Linked DNA regions of Cohaesibacter sp. ES.047. The protein of the gene in region 3 interacts with the protein of the main gene of each other region in a pairwise test. Links are inferred from orthologs where the notes say so. Each region holds a gene or a part of one and is shown on either strand. Other genes may lie near its edges. The genes, in order: dnaQ, dnaE and CPH65_RS10450.

Region 1 (2,876 bases), 1.5 Mb from region 3 along the record:
GTTCCCTCCATTCGGGATCTGATTTTCCACAGCATCAAGAATCGCCTGATTGTGACCGGTATGCAGGGACAGGCCGGTTTTTCCGCGCACACGCGTGGCCAGACCGGAGGTACCTATTATGAAAGCCATACCTATCGTGCCAACCCCGGAGCCTCGCAATCCGGTCGGCGCACCGGTCCGTCTGACCCATCGATCATCGATCTTGATGACGATGAATTCGACGAAGTGCAAAGACACGATGCCCTAACCTCTGATGCCCCCCATGACAACGGGGCGCCAAAAGACGACAAGTCCCCTTGGGAGAAGTCGTAAGCCTTTGGCCCTTTTCCCACACTGCCACGGAATCGTCGCATAAACCTGAACAAAATCGGCGAAATGCCGACCCTTGCGGGGGGTTCACCTTGTTTCGATCCCGTCAGCATGCTAGGCGCATAGGGAATAGGGGTTTTAAAAAAATCCACACCTGTCTTAACTCAAGCTATCAGGGAAGAGTTTAATGAGCGACGCACAAGAAAATGGCGCTAGCGCTGAAGGCCAGGATCTTCAAATGCCCGGCCTGCGCATTCTGGCGCAATACACCAAGGATCTATCTTTCGAGAACCCGAACGCTCCTGACTCCCTGCGTCCGCGCGAAAATTCTCCGGAAATCAACGTTCAGATCAATGTCAATGCGACCCCGCTTTCCGAGACCGAATTCGAGGCAGAGCTGACGCTCAACGCCACGGCCAAGGACGGGGAAACAACCATGTTCAACGTCGAATTGCTCTATGCCGGCGTTTTCTCGATCTCCAACGTTCCGCAGGAACAGCTGCATCCGTTCGTCATGATCGAGTGCCCACGCATGCTGTTCCCGTTCGCCCGTCAGATCATCTCTGATGCGACCGCACGGGGTGGTTTCCCTCCACTGAACGTCGATCCCATTGATTTCTCTGCACTTTATCGTCAGCGTATGATGGAATTGGCCGCTCAGGAACAGGCCAAACAGCCGACGCAGTAAGCGGTTCAACATAGAATTACAAAAGCCGGTTGATCTGGGATCAACCGGCTTTTTTTGTTTGCTCACTTGGTTGGACGATTTTGTTGCCAGTTTCACGTGAATCCACTCAGTCACCCTTGCATTCAGGGCGCCTATGGCTTTGGTATAGCCCAAACCGGTTCAAGATGGGTCTTCACCAGTGGCCTCAGGCTCCGTCTGAGGCAGATAACGCGCCCAGAGGCTGTCACCCTTGATTTCTTTCAGAAACGTCTGATGACGCTCAATCTCCTCTGCTGACAGGCGTAGCGGCAGGGGGGCCGGTCTTTGTTTGGCAGGCTCGCGATAGCGTTTCGACCATTCCTCCTGTTCGCCCGAAGACGACAGATCCTGATCCTCGGCCGAAAGCATGAGGTTGGTCTGGCGACCGCCAATCAGTTCGAGATAAACGTCAGCGAGTATCTCACTATCGAGCAGAGCGCCGTGGAGCGTTCGCTTGGTGCTGTCGATACTGAAGCGACTGCACAGGGCATCAAGACTGTTGGGGCCTGCAGGAAATCTCTGGCGGGCCATCGCCAGCGTATCAATCACAAGGTCATTGTCGATTTTCGCAAAACCTGCTTTTTCCAGTTCCCAATTGAGAAATTTGACGTCAAAGCTCGCGTTGTGCGCGATGATTGGCGTGTCCTTGATGAAATCATGAAAATCCTGAGCGATCTCGGCAAATTTGGGCTTGTCGGACAGAAACTCCTCTGAGAGACCATGAACCTTGAAGGCCTCTTCGGGCATATCGCGCTCAGGGTTGATATAGACGTGGTAATTGTTGGGCGTTGGAAGATGGTTGATCAGTTCGACACAACCGATCTCGACCACGCGATCCCCGGTGAAGGGATCGAGCCCGGTGGTTTCCGTATCAAACACGATTTCCCGTAAAGCCATTTACTTGGTCTGCCTTTTCTCTCACGCATCGCTCGTCAAGGATCAGCGCATTCTTGCTATCCATGTCGTTGCTGCAAAGTATGGGTTATTCGCGCGTTTGTGCAAAGCGGCTTTTGATCTGATCGAGGATCTCATCCACCTGCGCCCGGGTTTCTTCCAGTGGAAGACCGGTGTCGACCACATAATCCGCTTTTTGCCGTTTGTCCGCATCGGGGATCTGTTTGGCCTTGATGGCCTCAAATTTCTCTTCTGTCATGCCTTCTCTGGCAAGCACACGGGCGCGTTGTACGTCTTCAGGTGCAGAGACAACAACAACTGCATCAAATCGATCCTCAGCCCCCGTTTCGAACAACAGCGGGATGTCGATGAGCACCATGTCCGCCCCGGCATCCTCTGCGCGTTGATAAAAGGCCAGTTCGCGATCGCGCACCAGCGGGTGGATGATGGCTTCCAGCCGCTTCATAGCCTCGGGCTTGCCGATCACATGCTTGGAGAGTTTGGCCCGATCCACGCCGTCAGGGCCGGTGGTGCCGGGAAATTCAGCTTCAATGAGCGGCACAGCTGCGGATCGGTAAAGCGCGTGAACCGCTGCATCGGCATCATGAAGCGGACAGCCGTGGGCCTCGAACATGGCACCCACTGTTGATTTCCCCATACCGATCGAACCCGTCAATCCTAGTCTGATCATGATGATGCCTGATCTTGACCCAGCACCAATGTGCGCACGTCATCCGTGACCTCCGGCCGAGTGCCGAACCAACGCTCAAAACCGGGGACAGCCTGATGAAGCAACATGCCAAGGCCATCGACAATCGGATTGCCGCGGTCCCGCGCCGTCTCCAACAAGCCGGTGATGAGGGGCGTATAGACAATGTCGGTGACAAGAGCCGTTCGGGGCAAAGCGGCCAAATCAAGCTCAAGGGATGGCTGGCCGGACATGCCGAGCGACGACGTGTTGACCAAT
Region 2 (4,173 bases), 2.1 Mb from region 3 along the record:
CAGCATTCTGTCGAAAAATGTCTTGAATAAAGAACAAAACAAATACATAATGGGTTTAAATAGAGAACGAACCTTAGGGGATTTCAATGCTTATTCGTGATGTACTCGCTCTTGGCTCGCTGGTTACCTTCATGTCCATGTTGACGGTGTGGACGCAAATTCTCGTTTAGTGGATGGACTGTTGATATCTTGGCTTGCTTTTGCGTGAGGATCAGCGGGGGCTGGGTATAAACACGAAAAGCATGCTGGCTGGCTATGCGACTCGCAGGTCATTTTCTATTCTCTTGTCTTTCATGCTGCCTTCGCAGCGCGTAACCGATCATGATCAAGAGGCTGGAGTGTTATGTCTGAGATGCCGACGACGGAAGGGGCGGTAACTGGGGTCTCAAGCGATCTCAAATTCCTGCACCTTCATGTTCACTCTGCCTACTCTCTTCTGGAAGGGGCCTTGCCGGTTGGCAAGCTGATCAAGACGGCCAAGGCGGCTGAGATGCCTGCCGTGGCCATTACGGACACACGAAACCTTTTCGGGGCGCTGGAGTTTTCGCAAAAAGCGGCGGGCGAGGGCCTGCAGCCGATTCTGGGGTGTCAGGTCGAGGTCGACTTTCACGACGGAGATTTCGGCGGTGTCGGCCATACCCACTTTCCAACCCTCGTGCTGATCGGAGCGACCGACACCGGATGGTCTAATCTGGTGCGTCTCGTATCCCGGTCCTTCCTTCAGCCGCACGATGACCAGGACCCCCATGTTCTCGTCGAGGACCTCGCGGAGTTCGCCGAGGGTGTCATCTGCCTGACTGGCGGTGGCAATGGTCCGGTTGATCGGCTTTTGTTCAATCATCATACCGATTCTGCGCGCCACCGGCTCAAGGCTCTTCACGATATTTACGAGGATCGCCTTTATGTTGAGATCATGCGCCACGGTATGGCTCATGAGGCAATTGTGGAGCCGCAGATTCTTGATCTCGCCTATGCGTTGGCCATTCCGCTGGTTGCGACCAACGATGTCTACTTCGCCGAGCGGGACGATTTCGAAGCCCATGATGCGCTGATTGCGATTGCCGCGGGTAAAGTCCTCATTCAGGATGATCGACGCCAACTCACCGCAGAGCATTATTTCAAGTCTCAGGATGAAATGGCAGCGCTCTTCTCCGATCTGCCAGAGGCGCTGGAAAACACCATCGAGATTGCGCGTCGCTGCAGCACGCGTGCCCGGACCATCAATCCCATTTTGCCCCGTTTTGCCGGTGCTGACGCCGACCCGGAAGAAGCGGAGCGTCACGAGGCGGCTGAGTTGAGACGGCAGGCTAAGGAAGGCCTACAGCAGCGACTTGATGTTTATGGTTTGGCGCCGGGCAAGGAAGAAAAAGACTATTGGGATCGCCTCGAATTCGAACTTGATATCATTCAATCCATGAAGTTTCCGGGCTATTTCCTTATCGTCTCTGACTTTATCAAATGGGCAAAGGATCAAGATATTCCGGTGGGGCCGGGGCGTGGTTCGGGTGCAGGCTCAGTCGTGGCCTGGTCGCTGACCATTACTGACCTTGATCCCTTGCGCTTTGCGCTGCTTTTCGAACGCTTTCTCAACCCAGAACGCGTCTCGATGCCTGACTTTGACATCGACTTCTGTCAGGACCGGCGCGAGGAAGTGATCCACTATGTTCAAGGCAAGTATGGTCGGGACAATGTGGGGCAGATCATTACTTATGGAACGCTGCAGGCGCGCGCCGTTTTGCGCGACGTTGGTCGTGTCCTTCAGATGCCGTTCGGGCAGGTCGACAAGCTGTGCAAGATGGTCCCCATGAAAGGGGCCGTATCGGTTTCGCTCCCTGAAGCACTTCAGCAGGAGCCGCGCCTCAAGGAAGCCCGACAGCAAGAAGAGATCGTTGATCGCCTGATCAACATTTCGCTCAAACTCGAGGGACTATATCGGCATGCGTCGACCCATGCGGCGGGGATCGTAATCGGCGACCGCTCGCTCGACAAGCTGGTCCCCATGTACCGGGACCCGCGTTCCGACATGCCGGTGACGCAATATAACATGAAGTGGGTGGAACAGGCCGGGCTGGTCAAGTTCGACTTTTTGGGCCTCAAGACACTGACGGTTCTACAAACCGCCGTTCGGTTCGTGGCACAGCGCGGGATCGAGATCAATCTGGCGGAAATCCCCATTGACGATCCTGCGTCCTATGAAATTCTTGCCAAGGGTGAAACCGTCGGCGTGTTCCAGCTGGAAAGTATGGGCATGCGCAAGGCCCTGCTCGACATGCAGCCTGACCAGTTCGAGGACATCATTGCTATTGTGGCGCTCTACCGGCCCGGCCCGATGGCCAACATTCCGGTCTATTGCGCGCGCAAGAGGGGCGAGGAAAAGCCCGACTATCTGCATGAGCTGCTTGAGCCCGTGCTCAAGGAGACCTACGGCATCATCATCTATCAGGAACAAGTGATGCAGATCGCCCAGATCCTGTCGGGCTATTCTCTTGGCCAAGCTGATATGCTGCGCCGCGCGATGGGTAAGAAAATCCGCGAGGAGATGGAAAAGCAGCGGGTCTTTTTCTGTGATGGTGCCGAGGAGCGCGGGGTGCCGCGTGAACAGGCCTCCGAGATCTATGACCTTGTTGCCAAGTTTGCCGACTATGGCTTCAACAAGTCACACGCCGCCGCCTATGCGCTCGTCGCCTATCAGACGGCTTATATGAAGGCGAATTATCCGGTCGAGTTCCTCGCCGGGATCATGACGCTGGATATGAACAACACCGACAAACTGGCCGAATATCGCCGGGATGCCATTCGTCTTGGCATCGAGGTACGGCCGCCATCGATCAACGAGTCCGGTGTTGAATTTGTCGTGAAGGATGGTGCAATCATCTATTCCATGGCGGCGATCAAGGGCGTTGGCCACCCCGCGGCCGAGCACATCATGGACGTGCGGGGCGACAAGCCGTTCAAGGATCTGGCCGATTTTGCCAAACGCATCAGCCCGCGTGTTCTGAACAAGCGGACCATCGAAAACCTTGCTGCGGCCGGGACATTCGATGTGCTGAGCCCCAACAGGGCTCAAGTGGTTGCGGCTGTTGATGTCATCATGGGGGAAGCGGCGAGCCACGCCCGGGATTCGTCTTCGGGGCAGGGAGGCTTGTTTGGTGAGGAAGAGGCCGCGCCGTTGCCCATGCCCAATGCGCGTCCGTGGACCAATGAGGAAAAGCTTCAGAAAGAATATAGCGTCATTGGCTTTTATCTGTCAGCTCATCCGCTTGATGACTACACCCCTCAGCTTGAGAAAATGCGCGTCCAGTTCTGGCAACCTTTTGAGGCTGCCGTAAAGCAGGGAGCGAGCGCGGGGCGTTTGGCCGGCACCATTACCGGTCGTCAGGAGCGCAAGACCAAGACTGGGAACCGCATGGGGATCATCAATATTTCTGACCCCACCGGGGCCTATGAGGCGGTGCTGTTCTCTGAAGCCCTGCATCGGTTCCGCGATATGCTTGAGCCGGGCAAGACGGTCATTCTGGAGGTCGGTGCAGATCTCAGGCCTGAGGGCGTTTCGGTGCGCATCAACAATGTGCGACCTCTTGATGGCGGCAGCATCCAGAAGAGCATGCGGGTGTTTGTGCGCGACCCCAAACCCCTTACATCGCTCAAGGCACAGCTTGATGACAGAGGGGATGGAGACGTATCTGTCATCGTGATGCTGGACGACGGCGACTGCGAAGTCGAAATGCGGATCAACGGGAAATATTATGTTTCGCCGGAAGTGGGCCGTGCGATGAAAGCCATTCCCGGTGTTGTCGATGTCGAAGTGGGTGCCGGCTAAGCGGGTGGGGTTAGCGATAGGTCTTGAACCCCTCGACCAACCGGTCAAAAAGCGCTCGAACCTTGGGGACATGACGCAAGTCTTCATGGGTGACGACCCATGTATCAAGACGGGGAAGCTCGAGGTCGGGGAGCAGTATCTGAAGGCGCGGATCGGTTTTGATCGTCGGGATCTGGGCGATTGCGATCCCCAGCCCTGCGCGGGCAGCGGCGAGCATGGCCGGATGACTGTCGCATCGCATGACCCAATTGCTGGCCTCCATGGTCCCGTCCATAGATTTCACAAAAGCGATGTCGGGTACGCTGCGGTCCGGTCCGATAAGAGCGTGGATGGCAGGTGCGCGGAATGGTGCG
Region 3 (3,113 bases):
AGCGATAGCCAGATCGCTTCCCCCAGCCACATGGCAACGACGAAAGGCAGCACGTCGCGCGAGCCGCGGCTCAGAACGCGGGCCACCAGTGCAGTGATGCTCGGGCCGGGGACACTGGCAACCAGAAACAGCGTCCCGGCATAAAGCAACAGGGAGGACAGGGTCATCGGATCAACTCGCTTGCATCGGGCGGGATGCCTAGAACGGCAGGTTCATGCCTGCTGGCAGGCCGAGTTCGCCAGCCATATCCTGCATCTTTTCCTGCATCGCAGCTTCGACCTTGGACTTGGCGTCGTTGTGCGCGGCGATAATGAGATCCTCAAGGATTTCAGCATCGTCGGGATTGATCAAAGACGGATCAATGGAGAGCGTCTTCATCACACCCTTGCCAGACAGGGTGATCTTGACCGTGTCTCCACCGGCCACGCCGGTCGCTTCCATTTCGGCCACCTGTTCCTGCATCTCGGCCATTTTGGCCTGCATTTCCTTGGCCTTCTTCATCATCTTCATCATGTCCATGATGATCGCTTCCCTTGTTGATCCTGTCTTTTCCGGCCAGTGTGAGCCGAAGCGGACAGTCTGTGCTACTCTATTGATTGTGACTGGACTGTATATGAGACCGGATTGCTCCGGTTCAAGCTACAAATCCTCATCGATCCCGAAGTCATCATCATCTGCAAGCAGGATGGGGAGATCGTCTTCCTGTTCGTTGAGCTCTTCCGCGGCCACTTCGAGGAATTCTTCCTCGAAATCGCGATGGAAGCGAACATCAACAATCTTGGAGCCGGGGAACATGTCGCGCACAGCTTCGACGAGCGGATGCTGATCGGCCTCTTCGCGGGCCTGTCGTTCCCGTTCTTCCTTGCGTTCGGAAATCGTCGCGCCGCCGCCCTCACCTGCAAGTTCGACGATCCAGCGTTCGCCGGTCCAGTCACCAAGCTTGCGAGAGAGCTTCGACTGAAAGGCTTCGCTGTCAAAGCCGTCATAGGCGATGACAAGTCGGCCCTGCTCCATACTGATCGGGCGTACGGCGGATTCCAGTATCAATTGCAGCGCAATATCGCGATTCTTCTTGGCGATTGCGACGATCTGTTCAAAGCGGGTGATGACTGGTCTGAGCGAGGATTCGCGTGGTTGCGCGTCATCCCCGGTCGGCTTTCGTTTGGCGACGTCGGCTTCGCTGTTGCTGGCGACCAGCCGAAGGTCTGCCTTTTCAGTTTTGACAGGCTCAGCCTGTCCCAAGGTCGCAGCGGGAGCCTGATCGGGCGTCGAGACCGGTGTGGAGCGCCCGCTTGTTGCCCGCATGGCCGTCGGGCCATTGTTGCTTGAAGGCGTCTCATGGGGGTCTGCCACCGCAGAGCTTTGGGCATCGGGAGGCGGTGTGGTGGCGTCAGGCGGCACTGATGGACCGGCGCCCGCGCCCGTTGGCATCGGCGGGCGATAATCGCGATTGGTCAGATGGCGCAGGGCCTCGTCCGGGGTGGGAAGGTCCGCGACATAGGCAAGGCGGACCAGCACCATTTCTGCCGACGCCAGAGGTCGCGGCGATGTCTGCACCTCCGACAGCCCCTTGAGGATCATCTGCCAGGCACGCGATAGCACCCGAACAGACAGCTGACCGGAAAAATCGCGGCCCCGGCTCTTTTCAGCTTCGGTTGCCGCTGCATCCGACTGGGCGTCGGGCGTGAGCTTCAGGCGGGTGACGAGATGAACGAAATCGGCCAGATCCGAGAGCACGACCGCTGGATCGGCCCCGATGTCATATTGCGCTTTCAACTCCTCAAGTGCGGTGGCTATATCGCCTTTCATCACGGCCTCAAACAGATCAATGATCCGCGCCCGGTCAGCGAGCCCCAGCATCTGGCGGGTTGTCTCGGTGGTAATCTTGCCCGCGCCGTGGGAAATCGCCTGATCAAGAAGGGACAGAGAATCGCGCACCGATCCCTCGCCTGCGCGGGCGATCATCTGCAGCGCATCGTCCTCGATATCGACCTGTTCCTTGTCACAGATCTTGCGCATGTAGCCTGCCATGTCAGCGGCATCAATGCGGCGCAAGTCAAAGCGCTGACAGCGCGACAGGACCGTGACGGGGACCTTGCGGATTTCGGTCGTTGCGAAAATGAACTTCACATGCTCGGGCGGCTCTTCAAGGGTCTTCAGCAGACCATTGAAAGCGGCAGTCGAGAGCATGTGCACCTCATCGATGATATAGACCTTGTAGCGGGCGCTCACCGGTTTGTAGCGGGCCGCCTCGATGATCTCGCGAATGTCGTTGATCGATGTGTGGGACGCCGCGTCCATCTCCATGATGTCGACATGGCGGCCTTCCATGATGGCCTGACAATGGGTGCCGATGCGATCCATATTAATGGTCGGTTCGTCGATCTCACCGGGAATTTCATAATTGAGAGCGCGGGCGAGGATGCGAGCTGTTGTGGTCTTGCCGACGCCGCGCACACCGGTCAACATGTAGGCCTGAGCAATCCTGCCAGTGGCGAATGCATTGGTCAGGGTGCGAATCATCGGCGTCTGGCCGACCATGTCTTCAAAGCCTGCCGGGCGATATTTGCGCGCCAGCACACGATATCCTGCGTGGGATTGAAGATCCTGACCGTCCATCGAGAAGTCCTTGTTCACCATTGTGACCGTAAGCTCCATCCATAGCAGAGGAGACAACGACACGTCACCTTTCTTGTCGCAGTGAGATGCTGCCTGTTGACAGCAAGGCACCGGGCGGAAAGGGTGCATCAAGCGCCCGTCTTGCAGGATACCGGATCGAACAGATTTTGTGGAGAAAGTGGAAGGCTGAACAGATGACCCGCTCTGTAACTCGTTAGGGCTGCTTCCTTCCGGACCTGACCCGATTGGCGAGGGGAACGTCCATTGCCAACCTTCCACTGGTTCATATGTCATTTGTTGCAAGCGAATGCAAGAGGCAGAGCGCAATCGTGATGAAAAAGCCGCAGAACCTTGGAGAGACACAATGGCCCAATTCACACTTGATCCCCAACTCGAAGGCGACAGTCTGCCACTGGCCGAGCTTGAGCTGTGTAGCGTGCGGCTGATGAACGATGCCAATTTCGTCTGGCTGCTGATGGTGCCCCAGCGAAGCA

What was found.
Region 1: the proteins of CPH65_RS10450 (region 3) and dnaQ interact in binary tests that used the Escherichia coli proteins (3 or more experiments, as listed by UniProt). The link is inferred for Cohaesibacter sp. ES.047 from one-to-one orthologs.
Region 2: the proteins of CPH65_RS10450 (region 3) and dnaE interact in binary tests that used the Escherichia coli proteins (3 or more experiments, as listed by UniProt). The link is inferred for Cohaesibacter sp. ES.047 from one-to-one orthologs.

The regions. Positions count from the first base shown.
Region 1 is NZ_LT907844.1:770,315-773,190, forward strand. What follows is about bases 35-2,757. They hold dnaQ (DNA polymerase III subunit epsilon), read right to left. Parts: upstream 1,913-2,757; coding sequence 1,157-1,912; downstream 35-1,156. Other genes in these bases: CPH65_RS03415 (FxsA family protein), read left to right, coding at 35-312; secB (protein-export chaperone SecB), read left to right, coding at 497-997; coaE (dephospho-CoA kinase), read right to left, coding at 1,998-2,600; CPH65_RS03435 (shikimate dehydrogenase), read right to left, coding at 2,597-2,757. In the rest of the region: more of CPH65_RS03415, read left to right, coding at 1-34; more of CPH65_RS03435, read right to left, coding at 2,758-2,876. UniProt on the Escherichia coli protein: DNA polymerase III is a complex, multichain enzyme responsible for most of the replicative synthesis in bacteria. The epsilon subunit contain the editing function and is a proofreading 3'-5' exonuclease.
Region 2 is NZ_LT907844.1:4,372,734-4,376,906, reverse strand. Bases 1-4,020 are described here. They hold dnaE (DNA polymerase III subunit alpha), read left to right. Parts: upstream 1-343; coding sequence 344-3,820; downstream 3,821-4,020. Other genes in these bases: CPH65_RS20030 (LysR substrate-binding domain-containing protein), read right to left, coding at 3,831-4,020. Outside these bases: more of CPH65_RS20030, read right to left, coding at 4,021-4,094; CPH65_RS20025 (epimerase), read left to right, coding at 4,157-4,173. UniProt on the Escherichia coli protein: DNA polymerase III is a complex, multichain enzyme responsible for most of the replicative synthesis in bacteria. This DNA polymerase also exhibits 3' to 5' exonuclease activity. The alpha chain is the DNA polymerase catalytic subunit.
Region 3 is NZ_LT907844.1:2,289,848-2,292,960, reverse strand. Bases 130-3,089 are described here. They hold CPH65_RS10450 (DNA polymerase III subunit gamma/tau), read right to left. Parts: upstream 2,620-3,089; coding sequence 640-2,619; downstream 130-639. Other genes in these bases: CPH65_RS10440 (HIT family protein), read left to right, coding at 2,984-3,089; CPH65_RS10455 (YbaB/EbfC family nucleoid-associated protein), read right to left, coding at 199-522; CPH65_RS10460 (LysE family translocator), read right to left, coding at 130-167. Also shown: more of CPH65_RS10460, read right to left, coding at 1-129; more of CPH65_RS10440, read left to right, coding at 3,090-3,113. UniProt on the Escherichia coli protein: Part of the beta sliding clamp loading complex, which hydrolyzes ATP to load the beta clamp onto primed DNA to form the DNA replication pre-initiation complex.